4 regions of the Affinirhizobium rhizoryzae genome follow, and region 1 is predicted to be linked to each of the others. Evidence: predicted binding sites of a transcription regulator. Region 1 holds the regulator's gene; each other region holds the start of a gene.
What was found. The regulator LexA, encoded in region 1, represses DNA repair genes until DNA is damaged. The targets are predictions, from matches to a motif close to TGTTCNNNNTGTGTTCNG.
Positions count from the first base shown of each region.

Region 1 (3,223 bases):
CTAGCCCATATCGTCGCCATATCCGGCCTGAACATGGCGCTCGCTGCGGGAATCTTTTTTGTCGGCCTACGAACCGTGCTCGTTATGCTGCCGGGCGTTTCAGCGCGTTTACCTGTCAAAAAAGTCAGCGCATTCGGTGCGCTTCTGATGGTGACGGCCTATTATTGCATCTCCGGTTTCGGCGTATCAGCTGAACGAGCATACATCATGATGGCGATTCTTCTGATTGCCATCCTCTTCAACCGCCCTTCGTTGAGTATGCACAACATCGCCCTGGCGGCGTTGGTGATCATCGTTCTTCACCCATCCAGTGTCATGGGCGCCAGTTTCCAGATGTCGTTTGCTGCGACTGCTGCTCTGCTTGCCTGCTATCGCATCTGGGCTGATCGCGCTCATGAGTCCGATCAGGCGCTCGTTTCCGGCATTTCATTTCGTAGCCTTTTGTCCGGCGTCTCTCGGGTTCTGGGCGGGACGTTGATGACATCCCTGATCGGAGGATTGGCAACTGCGGTCTTTTCCATTGCGCATTTCAATCAGCTGACTGCCTATGGCCTCGCTGCCAATCTTGCGACCATGCCCATCATCTCCCTCATTGTCATGCCTTCGGGACTCATCGGCATGCTTCTGATGCCCTTCGGGCTCGATCAACCGTTCTTCATGATCATGTCTCTTGGCTTGAAGCTGGTAATCGCGGTGGCCCTGGAGGTGGCCTCCTGGGGCGGAAATATAGAAACGGGGCGTGCCGCAAGCTGGCTCTTGCCTGTTGCCACCGCCGGTCTCATCATCTTCTCGCTCTTGCGGACACGACTGCGATGGTTTGGCCTCGTCATTCTTGTGGCTTCCGTGTGTGTCAACGGACTGATGGAGCCGTCCAGGCCTGATCTCGTAATTGCAGAGGATGGAAGAATGGTGGCGCTCTTGAGTGGGACGTCGGCATCCGTCACGACCGAAAGACCATCCGAGTTCGTATTCAAACAATGGAAGAACGCGCTGGGCCTTGAGGAACTTGTGATGCCAGCCGTGACGAGGGTAGATGTGGGTAAGCGCGAGGCGGCACCAGAATCAAACGGGCCAGTAACAGGAACGGTTTCAGGGAAGACACCGCGTCATGCATTGACGAGCAAAGAGATCGCGCTCATCGACAGAGCATTGGCAATAGACCAGTTGCCGCCGCTTCAAATGCCGCGCTTCTCTTGCGTCAAAAATCTGATTTGCATCGGACGCAGTCCATCAGGTGCCAGAGTTACGATCGTGAGTGACACACGCCTCACAGGATATGCGTGCGACAAGTCTGACATCGTCGTCGTATCCGGCTCGCCCTTTACACAATGCCGCTCTGGTGCGTTGCTCCTGACGGGTTCAAAACTGAAGCAGACAGGCTCCATTGAAATTTGGTTTAACGGTCAGCCTCATCCAGGTTCCTGGATGCTGGAGTCTGCGCTTCAGGGCAACGAAAGACCTTGGCAGTTGCACCGTCTTTACGACTGGCGAACCAACACATTCCAGCAGTTGGACGACGATCCTATCCGTCGACTTCGGGTTCAGTGATAGCGCCGAATGAGGCCCACCAGCTTGCCCTGTACCTTGACACGGTCTGGCGGGAAGATGCGCGTTTCGTAAGCGGGGTTCGCAGCTTCGAGCGCAATCGATGCGCCTTTGCGGCGGAAACGCTTCAACGTCGCTTCCTCGTCGTCCACAAGTGCTACCACGATATCGCCGGGGCTGGCTGTCGCGCCGTTTCGAATGATTACGGTGTCGCCGTCCAGGATCCCTGCCTCGATCATCGAATCACCCTTGACCTCGAGCGCGTAGTGTTCTCCCGGCCCAAGCATTTCCAATGGAACGCTGATGGCATGGGTATTGTTCTGAATCGCAGAGATCGGCACGCCAGCGGCGATGCGCCCCATGACAGGAACCGATGCGGACTGGCTATCCTCTTCTGCGGGTTTTGACTGCACCGGAGCAGGTGAAGGCGGCTGCACTTTGCCAAGCGATCCCTCGATGACGCTTGGCGAAAAGCCGCGTTTGGGTGTCGCAGGCGTTGCACCGAAGGGCTCGGGCAGCTTGATAACCTCCAGCGCCCGGGCGCGGTTGGGCAGCCGACGGATAAAGCCTCTTTCTTCAAGAGCAGTGATCAAGCGGTGAATTCCCGACTTGGAGGCGAGATCCAGAGCATCTTTCATCTCGTCAAATGACGGCGGCACGCCCGACTCCTTCATCCGTGCATGAATGAAAAGAAGCAGTTCCTGCTGTTTACGTGTCAACATGCGTCGTCATCCTGTTGGGAAACAAATCCAGAACAGACACTATCTGTTCCATATGTGTTCCGCAAGAGGTTCACGGCAAATATAGCTTGCAGAAACACATGGATAATGGTGGGTTGCAGGCCGTGTTACCGACAGGAGCTTCTTTTTTGACTACTCCGAACATCGATCATCTGGTCTTGCCGGTCGAATCGCTGGTTGGCGCGCGCAAGCGTTGGCAGGAGCTTGGCTTTACCGTGGCGCCGGACGCGTTCCATCCTTTCGGCACGTCCAATGCCTGTGTCTTTTTCAGCGACGGAACCTATCTTGAGCCACTTGCCGTTCAAGATGAGGCTCTCGCAGGCCAGAGCATTACTGCAGGAAACTGCTTCGTCGAAAAAGATCGTACGTTTCGGCAAGCCGGAGCTCGTGAAGGTTTTTCTGCTTTTGTTTTGCGTTCGACGGATGCGGTGACGGATGATGAACGCTTCCGGCAATCCGGGATCAGCGCCGGGAATCGCCTGGACTTTTCGCGTACGGTCGTTGATGAGAACGGTAGCGCTTCGGTTGCCAGCTTTCGACTGGCCTTTGCCGATCTCGATTCCTCGAGCTTCTTCGCTTTCACGTGCCAACGAGTGAATGCGGCATTACCAACTGCGGGGCCGTCCGTAGAGCATAGAAATGGTGCGCTCGGACTTGGCGCTCTCTTCCTCGCCACAGAGGGGTCAAGGGGAATTGAAAATCTGGCAACGATGCTTGGCGTTCACGTGCAGGAAAAGGATCACAAGTATGTGTTCCCGCTGGGCAATTGTGACGTCGAGGTCGCGATGGAAATTGCCCCCGAATTAGACCACACTCCAAGGTATCCCACAGGTCTCCGCGGGATCGGCATTCGGTTCCGCGTCAGGAACATTGCAGAAACCCGCTCTGTGCTACAGGAAGCATCAATTCCGCATCAGAGCAGCGGCGAGCGCCTGATC
Region 1 is NZ_CP049250.1:2,546,937-2,550,159, forward strand. It holds gene G6N80_RS18100 (ComEC/Rec2 family competence protein) at 1-1,548, shown strand, start outside; gene lexA (transcriptional repressor LexA) at 1,542-2,267, opposite strand; gene G6N80_RS18110 (VOC family protein) at 2,366-3,223, shown strand, end outside.

Region 2 (3,223 bases), 900 kb from region 1:
CCTGAACCACGCTGCGGTTTACCGCCCGACGATCATAGCCATGCCGACGGACCGAGGAGCCGTTTCCTTGAAGCCGAACTGTTCGTAAAGACGATTTGCGGGTACATCTGCAATCAGGCTCACATAGGCTGTGGCCGGAAGATTCTGACGGATATAATCGGTCAGCGCGCCCATGATCTTCTTGCCGAGACCCTTGCCCTGGTGTGTAGGGTCCACGGCGATATCCGTAATCTGGAAGAAACACCCGCCATCGCCGATGATGCGGCCCATGCCGACAACATCATCGCCCAAATAGATCGAAACGCCGAAAACCGTGCCCTTCAGCCCTTTGCGGGAGGCCTCTTCCGAAAATGGCGTCAATCCCGATATGGTTCGCAGACGCATGTAATCGCCAAGTTCGGGAAAGTTTGAAACAACAGCGTAACCACTCAATTCATTCACTCCTTCAGGCACCGGCCAGCCAGCCATCGGCATAGTTCACCCCTTCCACACCGGTGAAGCGCGCAAGCCGCAAAAGCTCTGCGTTCAGGCGCTCCAACCGTCCGGTGGATAGCTTGACGCCCGGCTCCAGCCACAGCCGCTTGACGCCAAGAAGGCTTGTCTTGCGGTCGGCCTTCATATCGATGCGCCCAATCATCCGATCCGCTTCCAGCAGCGGGAAAACGTAGTAGCCATATTGCCGCTTGGGTTCGGGCACGAAAATCTCGATGCGATAGAAGAAGCCGAACAGGCGTTCGGCGCGGTTGCGATCCCGCAGCAGTGGATCGAACGGTGACAGGACGCGGATCCGCTGCGGCGGCACAGGGGGTTCCAGAATTGCGGGCAGTTGCTCCTTCAGCGCAAAGGAAGGACGTGACGTGCCATCGACACAGGCAATGGAGACCAGTTGCAATTCCTCTCGGTGGCTATCCACCCAGGTTTTCGCCTCCTGCGGGGACACCAGCGCCCAGAAGGCAGCGATTTCTCCATGCGTTGCAAAACCAAGCCGGGAAAGCGCCGAGCGACAGGCCCAATCGACGAATTCATCGTGGCTGACCTCCGGCTCATAGTGATGCGGCGGAATGACCCGCTCCGCCAGATCATAGACTTTCTGAAAGTTTTCCCGCCGCGCGATGGCGAGCTTGCCGGTATGCCATAGAAATTCGAGCGCAGTCTTCGAGGGATGCCAGTTCCACCAGCCGCCGCCTTTGTGATCCTCCGCTTTCACATCACGCGACATGGTGGCCCCCAGCGTGCGGATGCGCTGATAGGTTGCCTCGAAAGCGCGGTCGAACCCCTCCCCCTGCCACTTGGCCCAGTTTTCCATGATCTTTGCCTCGCGGCGGACAAAGCGATGCTTCCAATAGGGAAAGAAGGCGGACGGAATGACCGAGGCATCATGCGTCCAGTGTTCAAACAGGCTTCTCTCTTTCTCCAGCAGCCGGACGAGATCCTCCCTCCGATAGGTCTGGTTGCGGGAGAACAGGATCTGGTGATGGGCGCGCTCCACGGTCTGGACGCTATCGACCTGAACAAAGCCGAGATCCTCGATCAGCCGCTGCAGCCCCTGCAAACCAAGCGCGCGATTTGGCGCGGCGGCAAGGCCTTGCCGCTCCAGAAACATTCGCCGTGCACGCTCGTTTTCAATCAGAATCGTCATAATTCTCACGCTAGCGCTTGTTCTTGTTTTGTTCAATGCGGCGCGTCGATTTTTCCGTATTCAGACAGGCATTCCCCTGATCGAAGCGGAGCGTTATAGAGACTGCGGAAACGGATAGAGGCCTTCACGGTTGCGCATTCAACTTGAAAACGCGGGTTTGAGCTTTGGAGAACGGGTGGCGCTTCATCCGCTTTCTCTCGAATTGACTGAACACCGGATCGGCGTGATTGGCCTGAACGGTTCCGGCAAGACCAGTTTTGCCCGGCTGATTGCCGGACTTGCCAAATCCACGCGCGGCAAGATTCTCATCGATGGTCTGGATTGGGCCGAGGACGGTGATGCCTTGCGCGGACGTATTGGCTTCATTTTCCAGAACCCGGGACACCAGATCATTCTTCCAGTGATTGAGGATGACGTGGCGCTTGGCCTGAAGAGCCGAGGCGTCAAGGGACCGGAGGTGAGCCGGCGTGTTGGCGCAGTGCTCCAGCGGTTCGGGATCGAGGATCTTGCAAGGCGGCGTCCGCATGAATTGTCCGGCGGCCAGTTGCAACTGGCGGCACTGGCGGCGGTGACGGTGACGGAGCCGGATCTGCTACTGTTCGACGAGCCGACCAATCAACTGGACCTGCGCAACCGGGCCATCGTCAAGGACACGATTGGCGACTTGGCCGAACAGGCCATTGTGGTGAGCCATGATCTGGATCTGGTCGCAGGCTTCGAGCGAGTGCTGGTGTTTCACGAAGGTCGGATCGTTTTCGATGGCTGGGGTCACGAAGCGATCCGTTTCTATTGCGAGCTGGTCGGATGCTGAACAGCCTCCACATCGAGGGGGAAAGCTGGCTTCACCGGATGGGAACCGGCTGGAAGCTTTTCGCGCTGCTGGTGCTCAGCCTCGTGCTCACGCTCATCAGCAACCTGCCGCTGCTTGCAGCCGCGCTTGTCGCTTCGCTTATGGTTTCGCGCAGTATCGGCATGACGGAGAGGATGCTCTGGCAGAGAACGAAGCCGGTGCTCCTGACGATTGCCTTTCTTGCACTTGTCAACATGGTGCTCCTGTCGCCGCGCGACGGTCTGGTCATTCTCCTACGCCTGCCTGCCATCCTGTTTTTTGCCAGTGCCGTGACGGCAAGCACATCCCTCTCTGCGTTCATCGATACACTGACGCGAGCCGCCATGCCGCTGGAAAGGCTTGGCCTCATCAGAGCGGCGGATCTGGGTCTGGCGCTTGGCCTTGTCCTGCGCTTCGTTCCTGAGATTCATGCGCGCTACGGGGCCTTGAAGGATGCGCACAAGGCACGCGGTATTCCGGTGAAGCTGCATCGCCTGCTCGGTCCGCTGATCATTTCAACCCTCAAGGATGCGGATAGCATTGCCGACGCGATTGACGCACGCGGCATTCGAGGCCAGAAAAGCCGCCATTGATCTTTTTTAAAAGAGGCGCTCAGCCTCGACAGGAGTTTTCATGTCCACCAGAGATCTCGTGCTTGCGGCGCTGTTTACCGCCATCATCGTTGTTCTGGGCCTGATTCCGCCGGTTCCGCTGGCGTTTCTGCCGGTGCCGATCACCGCGCAATCCATGGGTGT
Region 2 is NZ_CP049250.1:74,719-77,941, forward strand. It holds gene aroC (chorismate synthase) at 1-5, shown strand, start outside; gene G6N80_RS06705 (GNAT family N-acetyltransferase) at 19-384, opposite strand; gene G6N80_RS06710 (winged helix-turn-helix domain-containing protein) at 446-1,639, opposite strand; gene G6N80_RS06715 (energy-coupling factor ABC transporter ATP-binding protein) at 1,770-2,450, shown strand; gene G6N80_RS06720 (energy-coupling factor transporter transmembrane component T family protein) at 2,444-3,061, shown strand; gene G6N80_RS06725 (biotin transporter BioY) at 3,102-3,223, shown strand, end outside.
Region 2: the regulator LexA is predicted to act here: its motif matches at 1,658-1,675, upstream of G6N80_RS06715 (energy-coupling factor ABC transporter ATP-binding protein).

Region 3 (3,223 bases), 1.5 Mb from region 1:
AGCGCGCTCCGGAATATGGCTCTCTCGTAATTGGTAGGCCGTAAGACACTCGGGGCCGAAGCGGGCCGAAACCTGATCCACGAAATCGGCAAGTGATAAATGCCTTTCATCCTCGCCTTCGAAATCCTTCTGGGCATGATCGAAAACCTCGTGACGCAGCACGTTCAGCCGCAGGAGCTCAAAACCGAAGCCCGCATCCAGATCATCGTGAACACCTTTCAGCCGTTCGGCAAAGAGTTTGGCAATACGAGCAGCATCCCTTAAGGGCCGAGAGGCACCCGCCTTCAGCCGAAAGACCTTGCCATCGACCCGAAACAGAACCAGTTCGAAGACGCGCCCACCTGCACCTCTTGCCTCCAGCCCCGGTTTGAGGCTTTGCGCCACCTGTGAGGTGAGTTCCAGAATGTCGTCCTCCGCCTGAACGGGCTCGGCGAGACGTCTTTCAGCGGAAAGATGCGCTACGGGTCGGCGAGGGGATATGGCTTCGTCATCCAGACCCAAGGCCTGATCCAACCGCAGAAGAAGCTGTGTCCCGAAACGTCGTGCCAGAGGTGCGCGTGGGGCCTCCAGCAGATCGCCAACCTGTTTCAGGCCAAGCTTGGCGAGCCCTTGCACGGTTGCATCATCAATCCTCAGAGCTGCGAGCGGCAAGGGCGCCAGTAGGCGTTCATGCTCATCCTCCCCGATAATTCGGCTTGCATCGAAACGGGCGACAGCCGACGAAAGACCTGGAGCGGACGAGATGGCACCTTTGACCTCCAGTCCCATCTGCTCCAGCCGCAGCAGGATTTCCCGCAGCATGGCCTCTTCACCACCGAAAAGATGCGCGCAGCCAGTAATGTTCAGGAACAGGCCATCCCTGCCTTCCAGTGCCACCAAAGGCGTGTAGCGGTCACACCAGTCCGCCAGGGCTTCCAGAAAGCGTTTGTCCGCTGCTTCATCTTCTTCCACCATGACAAGAGCAGGATGGATGGCGCGCGCTTCCGCCAGCCCCTGCCCTCGCTTCAGCCCCACGGTTTCAGCATGCGAATCCAGTGCGGTCAGACGCATGGCGTTTTCCCGCCGGCCGGCGCAGACGAAAATGATGTCTTCAGGACGCCCGGTCGAACGCCAGGACAGCCCCCAGCGGCGGCGAAGGATCCTGTCTGTCGAGAGCCTTGGGAAGTGAAGCGCCAGAATGCGCTGTCGGCCGTTCGAACGAAAGAGCGCGTTCTGTCGGGTCGAGGGCGATGAGACGGCGGTCATGATGGTTCCACTCCAGATGCAGGGAAAGCGGGGCCGCATTGCGGCTCTTTTCCAAAGTTAGATGGAAGACGGATGAACCGATGCTGCCGCCAAGCATCGATCCATCTGGCAGGCGACGAGGGGAGGCGAGGGAGGGTTCGACATGGAAACGGAAAAGGGCGCTGGATGCCTCTTCCTCTCCCCCATGTCGCAAGATCAGAAGCGGACGTCCTGCTGCCTTTGCCCGCAGGCTTAATCGTCGGCTTTCGGTCAAGCCGAAGTGGGCAGGGTTTCCGCGCACTTCAAAAAAGGTTGCGGCAAAGATGCCGCTTGAAAGCGCGGCTTCTGCAAGCCACAGGGCGTCTTCCAGCCGGTTCGGTGCCGCATGCAGGAACCGGTGGATGGACAGGCCAAAGCGCTTCAACCCGATTGGGTAGGGCAGACCGGCGTCACTGGCGGTCATGCGATCTGAAATCCACAGCAGTGGGCGATTTTCAGCCTTCTGGAACAGGCATCCAAGCGCCATGGCAAAGCCGGACAGAGCGCCTGCATGACGTAGACCGTCACTGCGCAGTTCGGTGATCCCGCCACAAGGCAGACCGCCGTCCAAAGCTTCATCCAGGAAATCCACTCCCGTCCTGATCCGGGCCTCGTCGCCACCTGCCGGATGTCCGGCATGGCTTGCCTGGGCGGCGGCCAGTGCCGGAAGGGATTTGCCTTCCAACCGGGCAATCGTTTCGCGCAGGGCAAAAACAGTCTCCTGCGCCAAGGCGTTTTTCGCCATGACGTCAGCTCCATCGCTTGGATCTCCTCGGTATAACGCCTGAAGAGATCATATGTTCATGTTATGTTCTTATGGATTCCAGAGGTCGCGGCAAGAGTCAACGGGGCTGGTAACCAGTTTCACCGACTCATGCAGGTGGTGATTGAATCCGCACTCGAAAATTTTTTGAGAAAACCTTATATGGGGTCGAGAAAAGGAGCAGTTATGGCCCGTGTTGACCAGACAGATGATTGGCGGGATCGCCACGCCCCAACCATCAGCACTTTCGAGTCGCTGGCAATCGAGGCCTATGGCAATCTTCCGGAAGAATTTCGTGCGCTGACGACGAACCTGATCATCGAGATCGAAGATTTTCCTGATGATGAAGTGTTTGAGGATATGGCGCTGGAAACGCCTTTCGATCTTCTGGGTCTCTTTGAAGGACGTGGAATTTCTGAACGCTTCACCATGGAAACGGGTGAGCTTCCCAACCGCATCCGCCTCTATCGTCGCCCTATCCTTGACTACTGGGCTGAAAATGACGAGACGCTGGGCGATATCATCACCCATGTTCTCATCCACGAAATCGGCCACCATTTCGGCTTGAGTGACGATGATATGGAGCGCATCGAGGAAAGCGCAGACGAGGCAGCGGATCGTACCGGCTGATTAGCCTGGTCCCATCTTATCGACGGGCTTCCGTTGCCATGCGAATGGCAAGGCCTGCCAGGACTGTCCCCATCAGCCAGCGTTGAACAACCAGCCAGCTTGGCCGGCGGGATAGAAAGCCTGCGATGGATCCTGCTGCGAGTGCAATCATAGCATTCACTGTAATGCTGATCATGATCTGCGTCGTTCCAAGTGCTAGCGATTGTACGAGCACGCTCCCATGATCGGGCTGGACGAATTGCGGCAGCAGCGAAAGATACATGACGGCGATCTTCGGGTTGAGAAGATTGGTCACAAAGCCCATGGCGAACAATCTGCCTGGGCTATCCTGCGGCAGGTCCTTCACCTGAAATGGCGATCTGCCGCCCGGTTTTACCGCCTGCCATGCCAGATAAAGCAGATAGACCGCTCCGCCAATCCGCAGCGCATCATAGGCATAAGGAACGGCCATGACGATGGCCGTTATACCGAATGCCGCGCACAGCATGTAAAATATGAAGCCGAGCGCCACGCCGCCGAGAGAAATGAGTCCTGCTTTCGGCCCCTGGCAAATCGAGCGCGAAATCA
Region 3 is NZ_CP049250.1:1,036,239-1,039,461, forward strand. It holds gene G6N80_RS11170 (Y-family DNA polymerase) at 1-1,050, opposite strand, end outside; gene G6N80_RS23345 (ImuA family protein) at 1,091-2,008, opposite strand; gene G6N80_RS11175 (metallopeptidase family protein) at 2,213-2,656, shown strand; gene G6N80_RS11180 (LysE family translocator) at 2,673-3,223, opposite strand, start outside.
Region 3: the regulator LexA is predicted to act here: its motif matches at 2,062-2,079, upstream of G6N80_RS23345 (ImuA family protein).

Region 4 (3,223 bases), 1.5 Mb from region 1:
GTCCGGAAGCCCTGAGGCGCGAGTTGCCTACCATTCAAATGCGACTGACAAATGTGCCTGTACGGCGATGTGGGATTGCACGGCTGGCTCATTCAGGTGGTTTTTTGGCGAAGATGAAACCGTCGTCATTCTGGAAGGCGATGTTTTCGTCATCGCGGAAGATGGCACGCAGAAACTGCTGAAAGCAGGCGATGTCGGTTACTTCAAGGCCGGAACCTGGGCGACCTGGAAGGTGGAGCGCTATGTCCGAAAGATCGCCTTCATGCGCCAGCCGCTCGATCTGCCCGTTTCCCTGTTTTATCGTATCCGCAGGCGCATCATCCGCAAGCTGAAGGGCCGAAGAACAGCACTCTGAGCCCATTCTCGCGTTGCCATTGCCCCTCAGGCATCCTACATCTGCCAGGTAATCTCTTGAGGGGCAGTCATGGCCAATATTCGTAAAGTCGCGTTCCAGATGGACCACGTGTCCGGCATCAATATCGCCGGAGATTCTACCTTCGCCATGGCGCTGGAAGCGCAGGCGCGCGGCTACGAACTCTTTCACTATACGCCCGACAGGCTGACCATGCGCGATGGCAAGATATTTGCCGCCGTGGAAGCCATGCAGTTGCGTGACGAAAAGGGCAATCATTTCACGCTCGGCGAGCGGGAGCGCGTCGATCTGTCGACTATGGATGTCGTCCACCTGCGGCAGGACCCGCCCTTTGACATGGGTTACATCACATCTACCCATCTTCTGGAGCGTATCCATCCGAAGACGCTGGTCGTGAACGATCCTGCCTGGGTGCGCAACTCACCGGAAAAGATTTTCGTGACCAAGTTCGCGGATCTGATGCCGCCGACCCTGATTACCAAGGATGTTGGCGAGATTGCCCGCTTCCGGGAGGAGCTCGGCGACATCATCCTGAAGCCGCTCTATGGCAATGGCGGCGCAGGCGTCTTCCACTCTGCCCGTGATGATCGCAACTTTTCGTCGCTTCTGGAAATGTTCGGCCAGATGTATCGCGAGCCTTACATCGCTCAGGCCTATCTGCCGGCCGTGCGCAAGGGTGACAAGCGAATCCTCCTCGTTGATGGAAATCCGGTGGGCGCGATCAACCGCGTGCCAGCAGAGCACGACGCCCGCTCCAATATGCATGTCGGCGGACGTGCAGAGCCGACGGAGTTGACCCGCCGCGAGCAGGAAATCTGCGAGCGTATCGGACCAGCGCTGCGGGAGCGCGGCTTCCTGTTCGTCGGGATTGATGTCATCGGTGACTACATGACCGAGATCAATGTCACGTCTCCAACCGGCATTCGCGAAGTCAAGAAGTTCGGCGGGGTCGATGCAGCCGCGCTGCTTTGGGATGCGATCGAGGCAAAGCGTTCTGCCGCTTGAGAGTTGAGGCACTTCAAATTTAGGTGCAACTTTAACAGGAATTTTGTTCTCTAATTGTTCTTGTTTCCGCCTTCAAGTTGTGCTTGATTGCACGCGAGCTTCGGTGCTGCTGCCGAAGCGTGGCTGGCAGGTGGAAATGGTCGCGCGTGTTAATACGGTTGCCTTTCAGGGCATAGAGGGCGTCCCTGTTGACGTGCAGGTCATGGTGGGCCCGGGGAAGCTCGCCATGCAGATCGTTGGCCTGCCGGACAAGGCGGTAGCGGAGAGTCGTGAGCGCGTACAGGCAGCCCTGCATGCCTCCGGTCTCGCGCTGCCGCCGAAAAGGATCACGATCAATCTGGCGCCTGCGGATCTTCCCAAGGAGGGATCTCACTTTGATCTGCCGATTGCACTCGGGCTGATGGCTGCCTTGGGCGCCATTCCAGTCGAAGCACTGGCAAGTTACGTTGTGATTGGCGAGCTCAACCTGGACGGAACACTGGCTGCAGTGGCCGGTGCCTTGCCTGCAGCCATTGGTGCAAATGCGCTCGGCAAAGGGCTCATCTGCCCGGCAGACAGCGGTGCGGAGGCCGCCTGGGCCGGTGCCGAGTTCGATATTCTGGCACCTCGCAGTCTGATTGCGCTGGCCAACCATTTTCGCGGAAGCCAGCTTCTTTCAAGGCCAGCACCGGCAATTCGTGCAGCTCCCACCAGTTTGCCGGATCTCGCCGAGATCAAAGGACAGGAAAGCGCCAAGCGAGCGCTGGAAGTTGCTGCGGCGGGTGGTCATAATCTTCTGATGGTGGGGCCGCCAGGTTCTGGAAAGTCGATGCTGGCGGCGCGCCTTCCTTCCATTCTTCCGCCGCTTTCTGCAGCGGAGCTTCTGGAAGTCTCCATGATTCACTCGATTGCGGGTCAACTTTCGGGAGGGAAGCTGTCGGACCGGCGTCCGTTCCGCACACCGCATCATTCGGCCACCATGGCAGCGCTTGTCGGTGGCGGTTTTCGGGCAAAACCGGGTGAGGCATCGCTGTCACATCACGGCGTGCTGTTCCTTGACGAATTTCCCGAATTTTCCCCGCAGGTCCTTGATGCCTTGCGACAGCCGCTGGAAACGGGCGAGTGCATCATTGCACGCGCCAATCACCGGGTCTCTTATCCGGCCAATATACAACTGGTCGCTGCCATGAATCCGTGCCGATGCGGTATGGCCGGTGAGCCGGGGCATACCTGTGCCAAGGGCCCTAAATGCATGACGGATTATCAGGCACGCATCTCCGGGCCTCTGCTGGATCGCATCGATATCCGTATCGACGTGCCCGCTGTTGCGGCAGCGGACCTCATCCGTCCTCGTCCGGCGGAAAGCAGTGCCGATGTAGCTGCCCGCGTCGCGAAGGCAAGAGATCGCCAGCGCCGGAGGTTTATTGCCGCAGGCATGCCCTATATCAGCACCAATGCAAGATGTTCGACCTCGCTCATCGAGCAGGTCGCTGAACCTGACACTGCCGGAGCACAGTTGTTAAGGGATGCGGCTGACAAGATGAAATTCTCGGCGCGTGCCTATCATCGGGTGCTGAAAGTAGCCAGAACACTTGCGGATCTGGACGACTGCGACCGTGTTGGGCGCATCCATCTCGCGGAAGCCATATCCTACCGAATAGCAGGTGAAAGGTTGACTGCAGCCGTCTGACGACAGGCTCTTGAGATAACCAGGGAGGTTCGGTGATGAGTAGAGCGGATGACCGCTTGTACACCTCTCACGCCAGATGTCGGGCTGACCTCTGCCATGGAGATCAGCCCTGACGGTGTAGCGCTAATGCATGTCGCGCTCAACCGGATTCGGTTGAGCGAAACGAACATGCATCA
Region 4 is NZ_CP049250.1:660,555-663,777, reverse strand. It holds gene G6N80_RS09375 (cupin domain-containing protein) at 1-355, shown strand, start outside; gene gshB (glutathione synthase) at 425-1,378, shown strand; gene G6N80_RS09365 (YifB family Mg chelatase-like AAA ATPase) at 1,515-3,047, shown strand.
Region 4: the regulator LexA is predicted to act here: its motif matches at 1,423-1,440, upstream of G6N80_RS09365 (YifB family Mg chelatase-like AAA ATPase).